DNA from 3 places in the Clostridium sp. LIBA-8841 genome. Region 2 is predicted to be linked to each of the others. Evidence: riboswitches for the same ligand, from Rfam matches in the RefSeq annotation. Region 2 holds a riboswitch; each other region holds the start of a gene.
What was found. A riboswitch is a leader RNA that binds a small molecule or an ion and turns the genes downstream of it on or off. The one in region 2 is predicted to bind thiamine pyrophosphate.
Positions count from the first base shown of each region.

Region 1: linked by a shared signal. The riboswitch ahead of thiD (bifunctional hydroxymethylpyrimidine kinase/phosphomethylpyrimidine kinase) and the one ahead of thiC (phosphomethylpyrimidine synthase ThiC) in region 2 are both predicted to bind thiamine pyrophosphate.
Region 3: linked by a shared signal. The riboswitch ahead of thiS (sulfur carrier protein ThiS) and the one ahead of thiC (phosphomethylpyrimidine synthase ThiC) in region 2 are both predicted to bind thiamine pyrophosphate.

Region 1 covers NZ_CM173488.1:2,283,878-2,291,716, forward strand. The annotation lists gene AC2A4K_RS09885 (PrkA family serine protein kinase) at 1-171, opposite strand, end outside; gene recQ (DNA helicase RecQ) at 264-2,042, opposite strand; gene thiE (thiamine phosphate synthase) at 2,248-2,871, opposite strand; gene thiM (hydroxyethylthiazole kinase) at 2,864-3,661, opposite strand; gene thiD (bifunctional hydroxymethylpyrimidine kinase/phosphomethylpyrimidine kinase) at 3,673-4,467, opposite strand; TPP riboswitch at 4,542-4,651, opposite strand; gene AC2A4K_RS09910 (patatin-like phospholipase family protein) at 4,772-5,641, shown strand; gene AC2A4K_RS09915 (LacI family DNA-binding transcriptional regulator) at 5,830-6,843, opposite strand; gene mglB (galactose/glucose ABC transporter substrate-binding protein MglB) at 7,070-7,839, shown strand, end outside.
Region 2 covers NZ_CM173488.1:977,448-985,286, reverse strand. The annotation lists gene purE (5-(carboxyamino)imidazole ribonucleotide mutase) at 1-202, opposite strand, end outside; gene AC2A4K_RS04165 (phosphoribosylformylglycinamidine synthase) at 269-4,072, opposite strand; gene thiC (phosphomethylpyrimidine synthase ThiC) at 4,312-5,622, opposite strand; TPP riboswitch at 5,772-5,876, opposite strand; gene kduD (2-dehydro-3-deoxy-D-gluconate 5-dehydrogenase KduD) at 6,020-6,805, opposite strand; gene AC2A4K_RS04150 (dUTP diphosphatase) at 7,011-7,661, opposite strand.
Region 3 covers NZ_CM173488.1:2,632,125-2,639,963, reverse strand. The annotation lists gene AC2A4K_RS11390 (alpha/beta hydrolase family protein) at 1-121, shown strand, start outside; gene msrB (peptide-methionine (R)-S-oxide reductase MsrB) at 157-600, shown strand; gene AC2A4K_RS11380 (DUF6483 family protein) at 617-916, shown strand; gene AC2A4K_RS11375 (RelA/SpoT domain-containing protein) at 969-1,775, shown strand; gene AC2A4K_RS11370 (MFS transporter) at 2,044-3,744, shown strand; TPP riboswitch at 3,791-3,894, shown strand; gene thiS (sulfur carrier protein ThiS) at 4,018-4,212, shown strand; gene thiF (sulfur carrier protein ThiS adenylyltransferase ThiF) at 4,299-5,114, shown strand; gene AC2A4K_RS11355 (thiazole synthase) at 5,292-6,056, shown strand; gene thiH (2-iminoacetate synthase ThiH) at 6,069-7,172, shown strand; gene AC2A4K_RS11345 (thiamine phosphate synthase) at 7,211-7,792, shown strand.

The sequences.
Region 1 (7,839 bases), 1.3 Mb from region 2:
GCGTAATATCTCAAATCCTTTATCTACGATCAAATCATAAATCCTCTTATGAGAAAGTTTTGCAACGTCAGGATTATTTTTTACAATTTCTAAATAATCGATAAATGTTCCTTTAAATTTCTGCTTATTATGTTTTTCCCTATCACTTTTTATAAACTCTTTAAAATCCATTGTAATCCCTCCTTTACCCTAAATATATTCACCATACATTATGTTCTATGACAAAATATTTATATAAAATAAAAAAAAAGAAATTAGTTAAACTAATTTCTCTTTTTATACTTCTCATAATCTTTTAAGGTTGTAATAATAAAAGAGCCATATTTTGTTATTTTTTGCTCTCCAAAACCCCTAATATTTTTTAAAGCCTCTTTGCTTTTAGGATTTTTATTTATTATATCCATAATCATGGAATCAGTAAAAACTATATATGGCTTAATTCCCTCTCTTCTTGATATATCTTTTCTTAAAATACGAAGTCTCTTGAAAAGTTCTAAGTCCTTACATACACTTTCTTCGTTTTTATTGATATCTAAAAACACCTTTTCTTCTCCCTTTAATATCCCTATAGATCTTCTATTTAACTTTAACATGGAATATGTTCCTTCTTTTCTTTCTAAAGCACTAATAGCTAAAAGCTCATTTATTATGTCCTTTATGTACTTATTGGTATATTCCTTCATTATTCCAAAGGTAGAGAGTTCATACAGCTTATATTTTTCAATTTTTGGTCCATGAACACCTCTTAAAATATCTATTAGAACACTTTCTCCAAAAGCCTCTTTAGTTCTATAAATGCAAGATAATATTTTTTGAGCCTCTAAGGTCATATCTACAAAATCATTGTTTTTTAAACAATTAGTACAGTTATTGCAATACTTTATTGAATTTTCTTCCCCAAAGTAGTCTAAAATATATTTTCTAAGGCATTTGTCAAAGTTACAAAACTCTATTATTTGCTCTAATTTCTTAAGTTCTATAGTCCTTCTTGATATTTCTGTAGTTGAACTTATTAAATAGTCCATAAGACGTATATCCTGTTCTGAATAGAGAAGATAACACTTAGCTAAACTTCCATCTCTTCCTCCACGACCTATTTCTTGATAATAATTTTCTATACTCTTTGGGAAAGTTGAATGTATTATAAACTTAACATCAGGCTTATCTATTCCCATTCCAAAAGCATTTGTAGCAATCATAACCTTAAAATTATCATTTAAAAATTCCTCTTGATAATAATTCTTTTCCTTATTCTTTAAAGAGCCATGATACTTACCTACGCTTTTACCTCTATAAATCATATTTTTATAAAGTTCTTCAACCTCATTTTTAGTAGAACAATATATTATTCCTGACTCTTCTTCATGCTCACTTATAATCTCACTTATACTCTCTAATTTATCTACTTCTTTTAAGATATTTATTTCTAAATTATCCCTAGTGAAACTTCCCTTATAAACAAAAGGGTCTTTAAGACCTAATAGTTCTATGGAATCTTTCATAACCATTTCTGTTGCTGTTGCTGTAAATGCTGTAACAATTGGCCTTTTTCTTAATTTATTTATAAAGGGTTTTATTTTGCTATAACTTTTTCTAAAATCATGCCCCCACATTGAAACACAATGTGCCTCATCTACTACTACTTGAATAATATTAGCTTTTTCTATATTTTCTAAAAAATACTTATTTTCTAAACGCTCTGGTGAAACATAAAGAAGTTTTATTTCACCTTTTATAAAACTTCCCATTATCCTTTTAACTTCTTCAAAATCATTTCCACCACTTATATATGCTGCCTTAATCCCTAAAGAATTTAAATTATCAACTTGATCCTTCATTAGGGATATTAATGGAGAAACAACTAAAGTTACTCCACTCAAAATATAAGCAGGTATTTCATAGCATAAAGATTTTCCACCTCCAGTAGGTAATATACAAAATACATCCATCCCACTTAAAATCTTCTCAATTACTTCTTGTTGCCCTTTTCTAAACTCTTTATATCCAAAAATATTATTTAATATTTCAAATGCTTTTCTCATTTTTTTCCTAAAATCCTTACTAAATCTAACTTATTAGATTAAATTTTACCATCAAAATAAATTCTTAATTATGAATATTATACTATAAAATAAACTCTAAACAAAAATCAACATTCACCTAAAATAAAACTCAAGAAAAAGAGGCTCTAAAATTAAAGAACCTCTTTTGATTATTTCATATTTTTATTTTAATATTCAAGTTTTCCTATCTACTAAGCACCTTTAAAAACTCTTTGCTCTTCTCAATTATATCTTCGCTATTTAATAATGCTGATATAACTGCAACCCCTTCTAAATTCTCTAAAATATCCTGACTTAAATTATAAGGAGTTATACCTCCAATACCATATAGAGGTATAGAAGAAACTTCTCTTATTTCTCTTAAAGTTTCTAATGTCATTAAGATTGCATCATCTTTGCTATTGGTTGAAAATAAAGCCCCAACTCCTAAGTTATCAGCTCCATCTTCTATTGCTTTTAAGGCCTCTTCTTTATTGTGAACTGTAACACCTATAATAGCATCCTTTGGCATTATTTCTCTTGCTATAGACACATCCATATCATCTTGTCCTATATGAACACCATGAGCTTTTACTGCTAATGCCACATCAATTCTATCATTTACTAAAAAAATTGCTCCAAAGTCATTGCAAAGTTTTTTTAAAGCCTTAGCTTCTTTACACATTTCCTTAGTGTCTTTATTCTTCGCTCTATATTGAACAATAGATACTCCTCCAATTAAGGCTTCCTTAGTCTTTTCTAAAAGTTCATTAAAAGGAATCCTATAGTCAGTTACTAAGTATAATTTTTTACAGTATGAATTACTCATAATAAACCTTCTCTCTTTCTTTTATTACTTCATCACTAATCATTGAAAGCTCATCTAGAAGATTATGTTTAAAAGTCATTATCCCCTCTTTTTCTCCTAATCTTTCCTCAGCTATTTCTCCGCATATCCCCCATGCTGCTACTGCTTTAACAACTTCTTTAAATCTTAAAGCTTTATCATCATAAAAACTTAAAGCTATGGTTAATAAGGCTCCTAGCATACATCCTGTTCCTGTTATTTTGCTCATTTTATAAGTTCCATTTTTAACAATGGCTCCATCCTTCCCATTAGTTATGAAATCACATACACCAGAAACAACTATTATTAAATTTCTTTCCTTTGCATATTCTTTTATTTTATTTTTTGTATTTTCACTTAAGGTATCATTAAAAGAATCTATTCCTATTGACTTTGATGTTTCTCCTATAAGAGTTTTTATTTCAGCTAAATTTCCCTTTACAAGTGAAGGTTCTCCCTCTAATATCAACCTTTTTGCAAAATCTTTTCTAAGCTTAGAAGCTTGTACACCTACTGGATCTAAAACAGAAGGAATTCCTTTTTCTCTTGCTATTCTCATAGAAGTCATTGATGATTCCATTTGATAAGGTTCTAAAGTTCCTATATTAACTAATAATCCATTAGCCATTCCTGTTATTTCTTCTAGCTCCTCATGATGTGTAGCCATAAGAGGCAATCCACCATAGTTAATAGTTACTTGAGCTAAGTCATTAACTGTAACGTAGTTTGTTATCATGTGTATTAAAGGATTTTCTCTTTTTAAAATTCCCATTATTATTCCTCCTAATAAAATTTATAGAAATGATGTGTTGGCCCAACACCTTTTCCAAGTTTAAAGCCATTTTTTATAGCTCCTGTAATATATTCTTTTCCACTTTTAACTGCATCAGGTATATTCATTCCCTTTGATAAATTAGCTGTAATAGCTGATGATAAAGTACATCCTGTTCCATGAGTATGTTTTGTATTTATTCTATCTTGTTCAAAAAGAATAAAGTTTTCGCCATCATACAGAAGATCTGTAGCTTCTCCCTCTAAATGTCCTCCTTTAATTAAGACATTTTTAGCTCCCATTTTTTTAATATCAATAGCAGCCTTTTTCATATCTTCTATTGTAATTATTTCTCTACCTAATAACTCTTCCGCTTCTGGTAAATTTGGAGTTATTAAAGTAGCTAGTGGTATTAATTTATCTATTAAAGTATTTTTTGCATCATCTGATAAAAGCTTAAATCCACTTTTTGAAATCATAACAGGGTCTAAAACTATTTGTGGCAAGTTTTCTACTCTTCCTAAAGCATTACTTATTGCTTCTATTGATTCAATCTTAGACACCATACCTATCTTTATAGCATCAACTTCTATATCATCAAAAATAACATCTATTTGTTTTTCTATAATTTCAGGAGTAACATCCATTATTCCAAAAACTCCTTGAGTACTTTGAGCAGTTATGGCAGTTATTATGCTCATTCCATATACTCCATTGGCAGAGAATGATTTTATATCAGCCTGTATTCCCGCTCCTCCAGAACTATCAGATCCTGCAATCGTTAATGCATTAAATAATTTAGTCATATTTTTCTCTCCTTTTTTAAAATAAAAAAGCATATATAGCCCAAAGGCTATATATGCTTTAAAATCAATTAAAATATACTTGTCTCAGGCTTCCCTACGCTGGTATTAACCAGATCAGGTTAAAGGGTCAAGAAATTTAATTTCTAATCTCAGCCAGACACTACTGGCCCCCCTAGCTATTTTTATGATATTTTCTAATCCAAATGATACCATACTCATTCTTCTTTTTCAACATGTCTTTTTTTGATATTTTTTAAGTTAAGGATTATAATTTTAAATATATCAATTTTAGGAGGATATTTTTATGGTTAGTTTAGTTTTAGAAGGAGGAACTTTACGTCCTATTTTCAGTGCAGGGGTTATGGATGCTCTTCTTGATAACAATATAATCTTTCCATATTGCATTGGAGTATCAGCAGGAATAACTAATGGTTTTTCCTATTTTTCTAATCAAAAAGGAAGAAATATTGAAATATTAAAAAAATATAGAAATGACAAACGCTATTTAGGTGTTTCTAACTTTTTTAAATGTAGAAGCATTTTTGGTTTAGATTTTGTCTTTGATGAATTAGCAAACAAACTCTTCCCTTATGATTTTAATGCACTTTCAAATTATAAGGGAAAAGTTTTAATTGGAGTCACTAATGCTAACACAGGGAAAACAGAATACTTAGATGGCAAAATTAAGGATGAAAAATATATGGCCTTAAGAGCCACCTGTGCAATTCCATTACTTTTCCCATCAATAAAAATCAATGGAAACGAGTATTATGATGGAGGACTTTTAGATCCAATCCCAATAAAAAAGGCCTTAGAAGATGGGAACGAAAAGCATTTAATTATTCTTACTCGTCCTAAGAACTATAAAAAAACTTTAGGGAAAAGTAATAAATTAGCATCTAAAATAGTTGGACGTAAATATCCTAAATTAAAGGATTCTTTTTTAACAAGACATATTAAATATAATGATACAGTAAAGTTTTGTGAAGAATTAGAAAGGGATGGAAAAGCATTAATAATCAGACCTTCTGAAGAAGAATCAATTGAAAGCTTTGAAAAAGATGTCTGTAAATTAGAAAAAGCTTATAATGCCGGTTATAACGCCTGCATAAAAAACTTAGAAAAAATTAAAGCTTTATTTTTTACAATAGATTCTGTCTTAGGTGAATACTAATTTTTACTTAATTTAGATTTAAATAAAAAAGACTATGTCAGACTTAACTTAAAGTAGAACTTATGGATATATTCTGAAAATTACTCAGTTTTCTAAAAAATTTATAACTATCTTCTTCATATAATCTATAAGTTCTATTATTTTAAGTTCTGATATAGTCTCTTTTAGTTAAAAACTTAAATTATTTTTTAAAGTTTTCTACAACTATCTCTTACAATAAGCTTAACAGGTAAAACTATTTTTTTAGACATCTCTCTTCCTGTCCTCATTCTCTCTAAAAGTGTATCTACTGCAACATTCCCCATATATTCTGTGTACACCTTTATGGTTGTTAGTGAAGGATTTAAGAACTTAGCCGTACATATATCATCAAAGCCAACTATGCTTATATCCTCTGGTATTTTAAGTCCAGCCTCAGATATAGCTTTATAAGCTCCTATGGCCATAGGATCACTTGCAATAAAGAAAGCCGTGGGCAAATTCTTTTCTTTTAAAACTTTTTTCATAAGCTCATAACCATCCTCAGGTAAAAACCGTCCCTTTAAAACCCACTCCTCCTTATATCCTTTTATATCTTCCATATATTCCTTAAAAGTTTTTTCTCTATAATTTATTTTTCTTAAGGATTCATTGCTATTATGAATAATAGATTCTCCACCTAAATATCCAATTTTCTTATGACCTAAAGAAGTCAAATATTCTAAAGCTATTTTAACTCCGTACTTAAAATCCACCACAACAGAATCATACTTCCACTCTTCTGGAGAAGAATCTACAAAAACTATATTTTTAGATAGTTTCTCCATTAATTCTATTTCCTTTTCTCCAAATATTCCAATAGCTAAGATACCATCTAAATCTGTATATTCTTTAGTACCTTCATTAATAATCTTTTGAAAATCTATAGGTTTAAACTTAATTTTTTCTTCACTACATTTCTTTTCAACGGCCATTCTTATTGAAAGAAAATATGGATCATTTAACTCTTGTATTTCTGTGTACCAATAGACTATTCCTATAGTATAGTTTTTAATTTTATTTTTTCTCTCTTTTACTGTTAAATAATTTAATTCCTCAGCTATTTCCATTACTTTTTTTCTTGTTTCTTCAGACACATTAAGTGTTTCATCTAAGTTTAAAACTCTAGATACAGTAGCTATTGAAACTCCAGCACCTTTTGCAATATCTTTAATTGTAGCCACATCATCACTCCTTAACTTTCTTAAGTCTATTATATATTCTTTTAGTAAAATTTTCTAATATTTATTTCACATAATATATAAATTTAATAAATATATTTACTAAAAAAATTACTTTTTTTCATTATTTTTTCCATAAAAAACTCTTTCCTTTTATTCCTATATATGGTAATATTGTATTAAATTACAATAACTTTAAAAATTTAGGGTAAATATAGGGAGGATTTTTATGAAAAAGAAAGGTTTAGCATTAATTTTAATTTCAGCTTTAACTATGGGTACTTTAGTTGGTTGTGGTGGAGGTTCAGGTTCTACTGGATCATCTAGTGATGGAGCCAAAGAAAACGATTCCTTAAAGATAGGAGCTACAATCTACAGCTTCGAAGATAACTTTATGTCATACCAACGTAGAAATATAGAAAAGCTTGCTGATGGAAAAGCAGAATTATTAATGAATGATTCTCAAAACAACCAAGCTAAGCAAATGGAGCAAATAGATACTATGATAGCTAAAGGAGTTAACATACTTGCAATAAACTTAGTTGATCCTAAGTCAGCTCCTACTGTAATAGACAAAGCTAAAGCAGATGATTTACCAGTAGTATTCTTTAACAAAGAACCTGATGAGACTGCTATGCAAAGCTATGATAAAGCTTGGTATGTAGGTACAACTTCTGAGGAGTCTGGAATAATTCAAGGGGAAGTAATAACAGAAGGTTGGAAAGCTAATCCTTCATGGGATAAAAACGGAGATGGAAAAATTCAATATGTAATGCTAAAAGGAGAACCAGGACATCCTGATGCAGAAGCACGTACTAAATTTTCTATACAAACTATAAATGAAGCTGGTATAGAAACTGAAGAATTAGCAATGGATACAGCTATGTGGGACTCAACTAAAGCAACTGAAAAAATGGATGCTTGGGTTTCTAAATATGGTGACGATATCGAAGTTGTAATTTGTAACAACGATGGAATGGCTTTAGGTGCTATTTCTTC
Region 2 (7,839 bases):
GAGCCGCTAACCCTGCTCCTGCTATAATTACTTCACAGCCTTCTTTTTCAATTTTTTCTAAAGTTTCAAGAAGTTTTTCTGGAACCCTATGAGCTGATAAAACATAAGCTTTATACTCAACTCCAAATTCTTTAAGAGCATTTGCCGCTCCCTTCATAACATCTATATCTGACTTACTTCCGAAAAATATTGCTACCTTCATTAAAATTTCCTCCCTATACTTTTAAGTTTTTATAGTTTTGATTTTTAGCTAGCCCTTCAAACTTAATTATTTCTTAAAGTAATTAACACCTGACTTGAATAGTTGTTGGTCGAATTGTCCTAGTATATTTCTGTATAGATTATCTCCAATTCTTTCTGAATGGCCCATTTTACCTAGGATTCTTCCATCTCTACTTGTTATTCCTTCTATTGCTAAGCTTGAACCATTTGGATTATATGGCATATTCATAGTTGCATTGCCTTCTAAGTCAACATACTGAGTAGCTATTTGATTGTTTTCTGCTAACTCCTTTAACAAGTCTTCTGGTGCAACAAATCTTCCTTCTCCATGTGATATTGGAATATTGTGAATTTCTCCAAGTGAAACCTCATTAAACCAAGGAGATTTCTTAGAAGTAATCTTAGTTCTAACCATAGATGACATATGTCTATTTATATTGTTGTAAGTTAATGTTGCCATATCTTCTTCAATATCAATTATTTCTCCATATGGAAGAAGTCCTAACTTAATTAAAGCTTGGAAGCCATTACAAATACCTAATATCAATCCATCTCTTTCATTTAAAAGTTTCATAACTGAATCCTTTATTTTAGGATTTCTAAATATTGTAGCTATAAACTTAGCTGATCCATCAGGCTCATCCCCTGCTGAGAATCCACCTGGTAACATAATTATTTGAGCTTCATCAATTTCTCTTTTAAGCATGTCTATTGAGTCAATCAAAGCTTCTTTATTTAAATTTCTAATAACAACCTCATGAACCTCAGCACCCTCTTTTTCAAAGGCTCTTCTACAATCATATTCACAGTTAGTTCCTGGGAATACTGGAATAACTACTCTTGGTTTTTCTACTATTGTTATTTTTGATTTAAGTTTTTCTTTTCCTATATGCACTTGTCCATTATCTAAAATATCTGCCCCATCTTCACTATTGCTTATTAAATCTGAAACACATCCCTCTTCATTTTCTATTTTAGATTTAAATACATCCTCAAGTTTTTCTTCATAACATTTTTCTAACTCTCTTAATGAAACCTCAAAATCATATTCCTCACACTTTATAACATCAGCCACGATTGTGCTTCCTATAACCTTATGATTAGTTCCCTTAAATTCCTCTTCAAGGTTAACCCCGTCCTTAACCTCTAAGATTAAACTTCCATAATTAAATCCAAAAAGCTCTTCTTGAGAAACATTATTTAATTCTGCCCCAATTTTATTTCCTAATGACATCTTAGTAATTCCTTCTGATACTCCTCCAAACTTAAGAGAATATGCTGAAATTACTTTTTCTTGTCCTATTAATTCATAAAGCTTTTCTAAGTTATTTTTGAATTCTTCCATATTTAAAGTTCCATCTTCTAATCTTTCACTCTTCACAAGAACTAAAGTTGATCCTATATTCTTAAACTCAGGTGAAATAACTCTTGAAGCATTTTCAAGTCCTACTGCAAATGAAACTAAAGTTGGTGGAACATTTAAGTCTCCAAAACTTCCTGACATTGAATCTTTTCCACCAATTGCTGGTAATCCTAAATCCATTTGAGCTTTATAAGCTCCTAGTAAAGCTGCAAAAGGCTTACCCCATTTTTCTTTATCCTTTAATAACTTTTCAAAGTATTCTTGGAAGGTTAATCTAACCTTTTTATAATCTCCTCCCATAGCAGCTATTTTTGTTACTGATTCAATAACTGAATAAAATGCCATGTGGAATGGGCTCCATACTCCTAAATAAGGATTAAATCCATATGTCATTAGGGAAGCTTCTTTACTTTCTCCTCCTAAAACCGGAATCTTAGCAGCCATCCCCTCTGCTGGTGTTAATTGATATTTTCCACCTAGAGGCATAAGAACTGTTCCTCCGCCTATAGTTGAATCAAATCTCTCAATTAATCCTTTTTGACTACAAATATTTAAATTTCTTAGTGATTTTAACCATTCTTCTTTAACATCACAATTTTTAACTTCGTATGGATAATCACTTGGTGATTTTACCTTTAAAGAAATCTCTTGTTTTGCCCCATTTGTATCTAAAAAAGTCCTCTTTATATCAACAATTGTTTTGTCTTTCCACATCATTCTCAATCTATCTGTATCTGTAACTTCCGCTACAATTGTAGATTCTAGATTTTCTTCTTCTGAAAGTTCTATAAATCTCTTGGCATTCTTAGCTTCAACAACAACTGCCATTCTTTCTTGAGATTCTGATATTGCAAGTTCTGTTCCATCTAGTCCCGCATATTTTTTAGGAACCTTATTTAAATCTATATCAATACCTCTACATAATTCTCCAATGGCTACTGATACTCCACCAGCTCCGAAATCATTACATCTCTTTATCATTTGAGCTACTTCTTTATTTCTAAAAAGTCTCTGAATTTTTCTCTCTGTTGGAGCATTCCCCTTTTGAACCTCTGCTCCACATTGATTTATTGATTCCTCTGTATGTTCCTTTGAAGAACCAGTGGCTCCTCCAATACCATCTCTTCCTGTTCTTCCTCCAAGAAGTATTACAATATCTCCCTTTGAAGGTTCAAGTCTTACAACATTCTCTTTTGGTGCAGCTGCTATTACTGCTCCAACTTCCATTCTCTTAGCAGCATAATTTGGATGATAAATCTCTGCTACTTGTCCTGTTGCAAGTCCAATTTGATTTCCATATGAACTATATCCATGTGCAGCTCCTAAGGTTATTTTTCTTTGAGGTAACTTTCCCTTTAAAGTTTCTTCAATTCCAGCTGTTGGATCTGCTGCGCCTGTAACTCTCATAGCTTGGTAGACATAACTTCTTCCTGAAAGTGGATCTCTAATAGCTCCTCCTAAACAAGTTGCCGCGCCTCCAAAAGGCTCTATTTCCGTTGGGTGATTATGTGTCTCATTTTTAAACATTAAAAGATATTTTTCAGTTCCATTATTTGTTTCTATCTCTATGTTTATAGAACAAGCATTTATTTCATCTGAAACATCTAAGTCATCAAGTTTTCCTCTTTTTCTTAGTTCTTTCATTGCTATAGTAGCTAAATCCATTAATTTAATATCTCTAGTCTCTAACTTATCTTCATAAACATACGCTCTTGAATTTCTATAATCTTCATAAGCTTTTTTAATAGGTTCTGAATATTGACCTTCTTCTATTTCAACATCTCTAATTATTGTTTCAAAAGTTGTATGTCTACAATGATCTGACCAATAAGTATCAATAACTTTAATCTCAGTTATTGTTGGATTTCTATCTTCTGATTTAAAATAATCTCTTATCATTTTTAAATCTTCTAAACTCATAGCTAAAGAATTTTCTATATGAAAGTTTTTAAGTTCCTCCTCAGTTAGATTCAAAAATCCATTTAAAACTTCAACGCCCTTAGGTTCATCTAAGTTATCTTCTAAAACTTTTGATAATGGATCTACTTCTCTTGAATCAACAGGATTAATATAATAAGCTTTTATCCTATCTATCTCTTCATCATTTAAATCACCTTTTAAAACAATGATTTTTGATGATTTAACAGGAACTTTTGCTTCCTCAGTAAGAAGCATTATACACTCTGAAGCTGAATCAGCTCTTTGATCATACTGTCCTGGTAAATATTCAACACCAAAAGCATTTTCATCTTGTCCTATTTCAAAATTTTCTTCATAAACTCTATCTACTGGAGCTTCTGACAAAATAGTATTTACAGTCCTTATATACTGCTCTTCTTCCATATTTCCTAGTATGTACTTATTTAAAACTCTTATATCCTCTAAAGCTTCGACTCTTAAGTTATCTTTAAAATCTTTAAGTAATATCTGACTTTCAACATTAAAACCAGCCTTTTTTTCTACAAATACCATTCTAATACCAGACATTTTAATCCCCCATTCAAAACACGAACATTATTTATGATTAAATATTAATCATTCGTTAAATAGAGAATATCATTATAAATACGTATTGTCAATAATTAAATTTATTTAAACGTTCGGTTTTTAATATATTTAATCATCTTTTTATCATTTATATTCCAAAATAATTCGTATTTAATCATAAAAATAGAGATATATTAAAAGTTTAGAATAATCTTCCTTTTAATATATCTCCAATATTTTTAATCTTCTCTTAAAAGATTTATATCTTTTCCCTCTAGAATCTTATTCATATTTCTTATAGAACACATTTTCCCACACATTGTACAACTATCTTTATGTTCAGGATTCGATTCTTTTCTATACCTAATTGCTTTTTCACTGTCTATGGCTAAAGAAAACATCTCATCCCAATCTAATCTTTTCCTAGCCTCACTCATTTTATTATCCCTCTCTCTTACTCCTAGGATTCCTTTTGCTATATCTGCCGCATGTGCTGCTATCTTTGAAGCAACTATTCCCTCCCTTACATCTTCTAAATTAGGAAGTCTTAAATGTTCTGCTGGTGTTACATAGCAAAGAAAATCTGCTCCATAAGAAGCTGCCATAGCTCCTCCTATGGAACTCGTTATATGATCATACCCTGGTGCTATATCAGTTACTATTGGGCCTAAAACATAAAATGGTGCTCCATGGCATAATTTTTTCTCTAATAAAACATTAGCTTCTATTTCATTCATTGCCATATGCCCAGGTCCCTCTATTATTACTTGAATATTTCTTTCCCAAGCTCTTTTTGTCAACTCTCCAAGAGTAATTAACTCTTTTATTTGTATAGCATCAGTTGAATCAGCTATTGAACCAGGTCTACAAGCATCACCTAAACTTAAGGTTAAATCATACTTTTCACATATATCTAATAATCTATCAAAATATTCATAGAAAGGGTTTTCTCTATTATTTAATTCCATCCATGCAAAAAGGAGAGATCCTCCTCTAGAAACTATATTAGTCAATCTTTTATTTCTTCTAAAAGTTTCAACTGCTTCTCTATTTAATCCAGCATGTATAGTAACAAAATCTACTCCATCTTTTGCATGTTTCTCTACAACCTCAAAAAATTCATCAATAGTTATATCCTTAAGTTCTTTATCATAGAACCCAACTACATCATACATTGGTACAGTTCCTATCATAGCTGTAGATATCTCAACAAGTCTTTTCCTAAAATCATAAGTTTTACCATAGTTACTTAAATCCATTATGGATTCTGCATTCATTTCTATGGCTTTTTTAACCTTTTCTAACTCTAATTCTATATTGGCATAATCCTTTGAAATTCCTAGATTAACATTTATTTTAGTTCTTAACCCTTGTCCAACACCTTCTGCACTTATGCTCTTATGTTTTTTATTAGCTGGTATTACAACTTTTCCCTCAGCCATTAAATTCATTAAAGTTTGAACATTAATACCTTCTTTTTCTGCAACCACTTGCATTTCCTTTGTTATTATGCCTCTTTTAGCAGCATCCATTTGAGTTGTGTAATTCATATTAGTTCTCCTTATTTTAATTTTTTAACTGCGCAGTTAAATTAATATAGGATCCTAGTTTTTTATAAAAAATAAAAGCTTGCCATAAGGCAAGCTTAATAAACACTTATATAGATATACTTATACAAATTTTTAGCATAAATATAAATAAACAACAGTTTATGCTTCCCTACGGTAGTACTAACTACATCAGGTTTTAAGGGTTAGATAGCTATTATCCTCTCAGCATATAAAATGCACCCCTAGCACTTACGATTAAATATTTACTTTTTTTCTAAATTATACTATTAAAATTTTATAATTTCAAGTAAATTTATAAAAACAAGTAATTATGCACTAAAATTTAGTAATTGTTTAAACTTATTATAGGTTTCATCATCAACTTTTTGCAAGTCACTTATCTAGCTAACCATCCTCCATCAACAGCTAAAATATGTCCATCCATATAATCTGATGCTCTACTTGCTAAGAATATTACAGCTCCCATCAAATCAAAAGGCTCTCCCCATCTACCTGCTGGTATCCTTGATAATATCTCTGAATTTCTACTAGCATTTAAAGTTAATTCTTCTGTATTAGCCGTTTTTATATAGCCTGGTGCAATAGCATTTACATTTACTCCAAATTCAGCTAGTTCATTAGCAAAGGATTTTGTTAGTCCTGCTACTGCATGCTTACTTGCAGTATAAGCTGGAACATATTTACCTCCTTGGAATGAAAGCATTGAAGCTATATTTATTATTTTACCATGTCTATTTTTTACCATAGTTTTTGCTATCTCTTTACTTAAATAATAAACACTATTTAAGTTAACATCTAAGACGAATTGCCAATCTTCATCAGTATATTCAAATAAACTATTTCTTTTTATGGTACCTGCATTATTAACTAAAATATCTATTTTCCCAAAAAGCTTTTTACTCTCTTCAATAACTTTTATAACATCAGTTTTCTCTTCTAAATCAGCTTGAATAAATTCAACCCTTCTTCTTTCTTTTTCTATTAATTTTCTTGTTTCATCTAAATCTTTTTCACTATGAACCACTATACACAAATCCGCTCCAGCCTTTGCTAAAGCAACAGAAATAGCCTGTCCTATACCTTTATTTCCACCAGTAACCATAGCTACCTTTCCATGTAATGAAAAATAATCCATTGAAAAATCACTTAAACTATTCACAATCTCAACCCCTTTGAAAGTTTTAAAACTTATTCATATTTTATACTACCTCTTACAGAAAACATTTTCAACTTCTTGTGAATATAATTAAAATTAATAAAATAAAAAAGCTTTAGAATAAGTTGTTATCTCATTCTAAAACTTTCTTATATTCCGTCTTTTTAATATATTATAATTTAAATCTTATCTACAAATTAATCAAAAATATTTAGAAACCTGTGTGACCAAATCCGCCACCTCTATTTACACTTTTGAATTTTGAAACATCATCAGTTTCTATAAAGTTAGCCTTATAATATTTAGCTAAAACCATTTGGGCAATTCTATTTCCTTTTTTTATATATATACTTCCATATGGATTTCCATTCTTATCTAAATAAATATATGTTTTTAATAACTTTTTATAAGCTCTCTTTCCTTCTTCTTCATAAGAACTTAAATCATGTCCTTTCGACTCTAAATATTCACTTAATCTTACCTCTGTATAATTATTTTTTAAGTCATCTAATATACTTATATCATTAGCTATTTCATAAGGAAGATTAGCTATATTATAATTATTCTCTAAAATTACTGATATATTGCTAACTGAATCAGCATCAATAGTTCCTATTGAGTTTGAAATTTTCAGATTTGTTCTTAAAGAAAGTCCACTTCTAGCTCTAATTTGAAGTTCCATATTATCAGGAATTGCAAACTTTAAATCTAATGGAATTGCCACTTTTTCAAAAGGTCTTATAACCATATCTTTAGCTGCAAAAACATCTGCTCCAGCGGCTAATGGTGTCTCATATTTAGGAGTCTCTCCACCATTTTGATATTCAATATAAACATCTCTAATTCTTTGTTCACCAGCCATTAAACTCACCTCCATCTTTAGTAAAAGTATATTTTACTTTCTATATATTCACAAACACTTAAATTCTTTAAATTCTCAAAGCAGAGGCTTTTTATTAACATTTTATTAATATATTTTCCTTTAGCTTACATTTGCAACATTTTACTTATATTAATTCATAATTAACTATAAATTTTTA
Region 3 (7,839 bases), 1.7 Mb from region 2:
TAATGTTTTAGAAATAGAAGATGCAGGACATTCTCTGTGTATAAAAGGAAATGTATTAGAAAGTATTAGAGCCTTAGAACTAATAATTAAAGTTATAAAAAATTATCTTGAAAAAATTTAAGTAATGAAATTAAATTTTTAAATGGAGTGATTATTTTGAAATATGCAAAGAAAGAAAAAGAAGAACTAAAGAAGCTTTTAAAAGATGAGGAGTACTATGTTACTCAAGAAAATGGAACCGAAAGACCTTTTACAAATGAATATTGGGATTTTGATAGAGAAGGAATATATGTTGATGTAGCAACTGGAGAACCCTTATTCACTTCTAAGGACAAGTTCTTTTCTTCATGTGGATGGCCTGCTTTTTCAAAACCAATAGATAGAAGTATAATAAAGGAAAAGATAGATAAAAGCTATGGAATGATTAGAACAGAAGTTAGAAGTAGATTAGGCGATTCTCATCTAGGACATGTATTTTGTGATGGACCAGAAGAGTTAGGTGGATTAAGATATTGTATAAATTCAGCCTCACTAAAATTTATTCCAAAGGAAGAACTAAAAGAAAAAGGGTATGAAGAATATTTAGAGATATTTAAATAGAAAAGTAGGTGTTAAAATGGGATTTTTATTAAATAAAGATGGAGAAAATGATTTTCTTTTGGCTGATACTTATTCAAAAGATGATATATTTTGGATAACTTTAAGAGGATTAATATCTAAGGGAAAAATTGATGAAGCAGAAGATATGCTTTTTAGAGAGGCTGAGAAAAATCCTTCTATGGAAGTTTATGAAATAGGAGAGAAGATGTATAGCTTATTAGATAAAAAGAGTGATGAAGAGCTTAAACAATATAATTTTTCTAAGGAAGAAATAGCCTTGGGGTTAGAAGATTTAAAGAAATTAATAAAAAAGTAAGGATTATTGAGATTTAATATATAGTACTAAATTAAAATAAGGGGAGGTAATTATGAGAAGTTTAAATAAAGAAAGTTTTCTCCAAAAATATCCTCATGTAGAAGAATACATAGAAAAGAATGATATTAATTTTGAAGATTTACAAAAAATATTTTATGACTTTGTGAAATATGAAGAGTCTTATGAGAATCAAGCAGATTTCATAGCGAATATATTACGTTCAAATGAAAATGTTCATTCTGTAAAATCAAGAATAAAAAATCCGGAAAGATTAATTGAAAAAATAATAAGAAAAACAGAAGATAGAAAAGAAAAATATGGTGAACATTTTTATTTTAATGTTGAAAATTATAAAAATGAAATAACTGATTTGATAGGTATAAGGGTATTACATATATTTAAAGATCAATGGAAGGCAATACATGATTTTATAATAAAGACATGGAATGTAATTGAAATAACAGCTAATATAAGAGATGGAGATGACAGAACTATATTTGATAATTTAGGTATTGAAGTTATATCAAGACAATCAGGGTATAGGTCTGTTCATTATCTTGTGGAGTGTTATCCAACAAATCAAAAGGTTATTGCAGAGATTCAAGTAAGAACTATTTTTGAAGAGGGATATGGGGAAATTGACCATAGGCTTAGATATTCTCATAATGAAATACCTGAAATATTAAAATCAAATCTATTGCTTTTTAATAGAATTGTAGGAAGTGCAGATGAAATGGCTTCATTAATCAATATGTTGAATAATAGTTTAGATAATAAGGATAATTACTATGAAAGTAAGTTAAGAGAAAAAGATGAAGAAATAAGAAAATTAAAAGAAAATATTGAACAAATGAAATAATAGAAAGCTACCTTGATGAATAATTAAGGTAGCTTTATTTTAAAATTATATATGAACAAAATATTAATTAATTATTAATAAAGTTAAGGAATATAACTGTTTGTTTGGGATTTTAGAAGAATTTGGGGAAATTTACTCTTTGATTTTATAAACTTTAAGGAGTAATATGAACGTAGTTCACTGTGTTTTTTATTAATAATATTTAAAAAATAATATTAATAAAAGGCATAGTAAGGACAAGTTTATAGTTTAAGAAAGGGTGACGATTATGAAAAAGAAATCAGTTGGAATCACTATGGCTGTCTTCTTACTAGGAATATTCATGGGGGCTATTGATTCAGGAATTGTATCACCAGCAAGAGATATAATAGCTGATGGATTAAAGGTTTCACAGGATGCCAGTGTTTGGGTTATAACAATATATACCTTAGCATATGCAGTATCAATGCCTATCATGGGAAAACTTTCTGATAAGTTCGGAAGAAAAAAAGTGTACATGGTCTCAATAACTTTATTTGGACTAGGTTCTTTATTATGTGGAGTATCAGATTATGTAAATAGTTATGGATTCTTATTATGTGCAAGAGTAATAGAAGCTATAGGTGGTGGTGGAATAATGCCAATAGCTACAGCTTATATAGGAACATCATTCCCAGTTGAAAAAAGAGGTTCAGCTTTAGGAATGATTGGTGGAGTATATGGAATCGCAACAGTAATTGGACCAACTTTAGGTTCAGGAATACTTTCTATTTTTGGTGATAAAAACTGGGGATTTTTATTCTTAGTAAATGTTCCAATAAGTATAATAATATTACTTTTAGCAACTAAATTAGAAGAGAATACTTCTGCACAAGGAGTTAAGAAGTTAGATATATTAGGTTCAGGAGTATTAACTGTATTAATTTTATCTTTAATGTATGGAGCTACAAACTTAAAATTCTACGATTTTATGGACTCAATAAAATCATTAGATGTTTGGCCATATCTTTTAATATTTGTAATATCAATTCCTGTATTAGTTTGGGTAGAAAAGAAAGCAGAAGATCCAGTAATAAACTTATCCTACTTTACTAATAAGGAAATAGCGATAACTTTAATATTAAGTTTCGTTGTAGGATGTGGATTAATGGCAACAGTATTCATTCCTCAATTTAGTGAAAATATATTAAGAACACCTATGGGTAGTGGTGGATATATAGTTACAATATTTGCAGTATTTGTAGGTATAGCAGCACCTTTAGGTGGTAAATTTATTGATAAAATAGGTGTTAAAAAGGTATTAATAATAGGTATGAGTTTAGTTATAATAGGAAACCTTTATCAAGGGTATATAACAACTAAACATCCAAGTATGGTTAACTTAATAATAGGATTAGCTATTATGGGATTTGGTTTAGGATTTTCTATGGGAACACCAATAAACTACTTAATGCTTAGCTTAGTACCTGATAATGAAGCTACAGTTGGACAATCAGCAGTATCATTAGTTAAATCTATAGGTATTGCAGTATCACCAAACATACTTATTAACTTTATATCAGATGCTGGAAGAAGAGTACCAGATGCATTACAAAAAGTTATGCCTCATGTAGATGGAATGTCAAATATTATGGCAAATGGTGGAGGATCTTCACACGTTGCAAATTCAATGGGAAATGCAAGTGTTACTAATATATTCAGCATTATAAAGGATATGGTGCAATCACAATTTGCATCATTAGGTGACAAGTTTGCTAATAATCCTCATGTAAATATAGATATGATTCAAAAATCATATATGCAAAGCTTAGATGGGGCTAAAAATGCTATAGAAACTACATTCCAACAAGTAATGAATACAGGATATACTAAATTATTCTTAACATGTGCTATGATAGCTTTAGTTGGATTAATTTTAACACTTATGTTAAATAAGCAATTAATAAATATGAAAAATAAAAAAATGGAAAGCGTGGAAAAAACTAATTGATAAAAAATGTTTTTTGAGTTATGATGAATAAAACAAATAAATTTTAAGATATTGCTAGGGGTGCTGTAAAAGGCTGAGAGGGATTTAATATCCTAACTCTAATAACCTGATTTGGTTAATACCAACGTAGGGAAGTATATTTTAAGTTGTGATTTTTCATATTAGAAAATATTATTATGATTAATTAGAAAATATATTTTAAAAGGTTTAGCAATATTGCTAAACCTTTTTTTGTTGGTATAAAGCGGTATTTAAAGGGAAAGAGGTGAAGATATGATTGTTAATGGAAAGAAATTAAATAAAGAAAACCTTAATACAGTTTCTGATTTATTAGAAAGTTTAAATGTAAATAGAAATAGAGTGGTTGTGGAACTTAACAAAGAGATAATTAACTCTTGTAGTTATGATGAGATTTTATTAAATCATGAAGATATAATTGAGATTATTGCATTTGTTGGTGGAGGTTGATTAATAAGAATTTAAGAAGTTTAAGAAAATAAAAGTTGGTTGAAAGTAAAAGAGAGAAAAAAGAGAAAAAGATATAAGGAGCCTTTATGAAGATAAAGATTAATGAAAAGTGGAAAGAGGTTGAAGAAAATTGTACAGTCTATTCTTTAAGGGATAAAGAATTAAATGATGCTGATGTTATAGTTTTAAATGGATTTCCACTTGGAGAAGATAAAGAGTTAAAAGATGGAGATAGAGTTGTTTTTATTAAAAAAGGAATTAAGCCTAAGAAAGAGGAATTAGAAGAATTAATGGTCTCAAGACATACACCAGGTATTCATGAAAAACTTAAAAAACTTAAGGTTTTAATAGCTGGATGTGGGGGGCTTGGATCTAACATTGCTATTTCTCTAGCAAGACTAGGTGTTGGAAATATAAGATTAGTAGATTTTGATATAGTAGAACCTTCTAATCTAAATAGACAGCAATATTATATTGACGATATTGGAGAGTTTAAGGTGTCTGCATTAAAAAGAAATTTAATGAGAATAAATCCTTTTATAAAAATAGAAGATTTAAATATTAAACTTTCTGAGGATAATATGGAGATTTTAAAAGAAGCTGACATAATAATAGAGGCCTTTGATAATCCAGATTATAAAGCTTTATTAGCAAACTATGTTTTAAGTAATATGAAAGAAAAATACTTAATTTCATCTTCAGGAATGGCAGGTTTTTATGATTCAAACTTAATAAAAACAAAGAAGATAACAGATAAATTTTATATTTGTGGAGATTTAGTAAATGAAGCTAAAGAGGGATGTGGACTAATGGCTCCTAGAGTTTCTATATGTGCAAATCATATGGCTAATTTAGTTATAGATATAGCTGTTAATAAAATAGAATTTGTTAAGAAAGACTAAACTAAAAGGTTATATTTTAAGTGAAGTTTGATTTCTAGAAATCAACATTAGTCTAAAACAGAACCAATTAAAAAGAGTTTATAAATATATTTAGTGATAATTATAAGTTTTATTAACTAACAATTTCATATATGATTTTGAAAAATTTACAAAAAAGAGTAGAAAAGGGGAATTTTTATGGACAAGTTAATAATAGGTGGAGTAGAAATAAAAAATAGACTTTTTGTTGGAAGTGGTAAATATCCTTCAAATGAGATAATAAAAGATGTATTAGAGGGAAGTGGATCTCAAGTTATAACTTTAGCATTAAGAAGAGTGGATCTAGATAATAAGGAAGAGGATATTCTTCAAAACATACCAAAGGATGTAATATTATTACCTAATACTTCTGGAGCTACTAATGCAGAGGAGGCTATTAGAATAGCTAGAATAGCAAGAGCTATGGGGTGTGGAAATTGGATAAAAATAGAAGTTATATCAGACTCTAAATATTTACTTCCTGATAATGAAGAAACTATAAAGGCAACTAAAGTATTGGCTGATGAAGGCTTTATTGTACTTCCTTATATGTGTCCAGATCTTTATGCAGGTAGAAGGTTAATAGAGGCAGGAGCAGCAGCTGTAATGCCACTGGGAGCCCCAATAGGAAGCAATAGAGGTTTGAAAACTAAGGAACTAATTCAAATAATGATAGATGAACTAGATATTCCTATTATAGTTGATGCCGGAATAGGAAAACCATCCCAAGCCATGGAGGCTATGGAAATGGGAGCGGCGGCATGTTTAGTTAATACTGCCATAGCATCTTCTAAAAATCCTATAAATATGGCAAGAGCTTTTAAAATGGCAGTAGAGGGTGGCAGATTAGCCTATGAATCTAAAATGGGAAGAGAATCAAAATTTGGAAATGCTTCATCTCCACTTACTGGATTCTTAGATTAGGAGATGATTGAATTGAGTTTTTATGATGTAGTAGAAAAATATAGAGAGTTTGATTTTTATGGATACTTTGATTCCGTAAAAAGGGAGGACGTATTAAGAAGTATTTATGAAAGAAATAAGAGCCCAGAGGATTTACTTAATTTAATATCTCCAATAGGAGAAGAAGTTTTAGAAGAAATGGCTCAAGAAGGAAGAGAACTTTCTTTAAAATATTTTGGAAGAACTATATTACTATATACACCAATGTATATCTCAAATTATTGTATAAATAAATGTTCATATTGTGGGTATAATGTAGAAAATAAAATATGTAGAAAGAAGTTGAACCAAGAAGAGATAGAAAAAGAGGGAGAAGCTATTTCAAAGGATGGTTTTAAACACATTTTAATATTAACTGGGGAAAGTGAATATCATACTCCAGTAAATTATATAGAAGATAGTATTAGAACTTTAAAGGAGAAATTTCCGTCTATAACTCTTGAAATATATCCAATGACAGAAGAAGGATATAAAAGAGCAGTAGAAGCTGGCGCAGAAGGGCTTACTGTATATCAAGAGACATACGATGAAAAGACATATGATAAGGTTCATGTAGCAGGACCAAAGAAAAACTATAAATTTAGGTTAGAGGCTCCAGAGAGAGGAGCTAAGGCTGGAATGAGAAGTATTAGTATAGGTGCATTATTAGGATTAGCTGATTTTAGAGTTGATGCCTTCTTTACAGCGATGCATGGAAGATATTTAAGAGATAAGTATCCTTATATAGACATAAGTTATTCATTGCCAAGAATAAGACCCTGTGAAGGGGGGCTTAAAAAGTTAAATGAAGTTAATGATAGGGAACTAGTTCAAATACTCTTAGCTTATAAGCTGTTTGATCCCCAAGGGGGAATAAATATTTCGACTAGAGAAGAGAAGAATTTTAGAAAGAATTTAATTCCTTTAGGAGTAAGTAAAATGAGTGCTGGAGTTTCTACTGCTGTTGGAGGACATTCTTTGAAAGAAAAGGGAACAAGTCAATTTGATATAAATGATGAGAGTTCTGTAAGTGAGGTTAAAGAGTTAATAAAGAGTCAAGGATATCAACCTATATTTAAGGATTGGCATAGATTCTAGATTAAACTTGTAATATTTAAGTAAAATGGTGATTTTATATGTTTTTAATAACAAATAGAAATTTAGTAAGTGAGGAAAAATATTTTAATACTATAGAAAAGTCAAGTAAATATGGTGTTAAAAATATAATTTTAAGAGAGAAAGATTTAAAAACAGATGAATTAATAAAGATATATAAGAAGATAAGAGAGTTAGTTTCTGAAGAGACAAAGATAATAATAAACTCTAATATTGAGGCAGTAAATATCTTGAAAGAAAAGTTCATTCATTTAAGTTTTAATGATTTTAAGAGAAATTTAGAAAATATTAAATCCTTAGATGTTGGAGTATCTATTCATTCTATTAATGAGGCTATGGAGGCTGATAGATTAGGAGCAAGCTATATACTCGTGTCTCCTATTTTTGAAACTAAATGTAAACCTGGAGCAATTCCTAGAGGAAGTAAGTTCATAAAAGAAATTAGAGAAAAAGTAAATTGTACTGTAGTGGCTTTAGGAGGAATAAATGAAGAGAATTTCAAGGAAGTTTTATGTGCTGGTGCTGATGATTTTGCATGTATGTCTCTTTTATTTTTGAGTAATAATATAGAGGAGTGTTTAAATAGTTTCAATAAGATTTAAATGATAATTTAAAATTTAATATATTTGATTAGCTAAAAATTAGTATT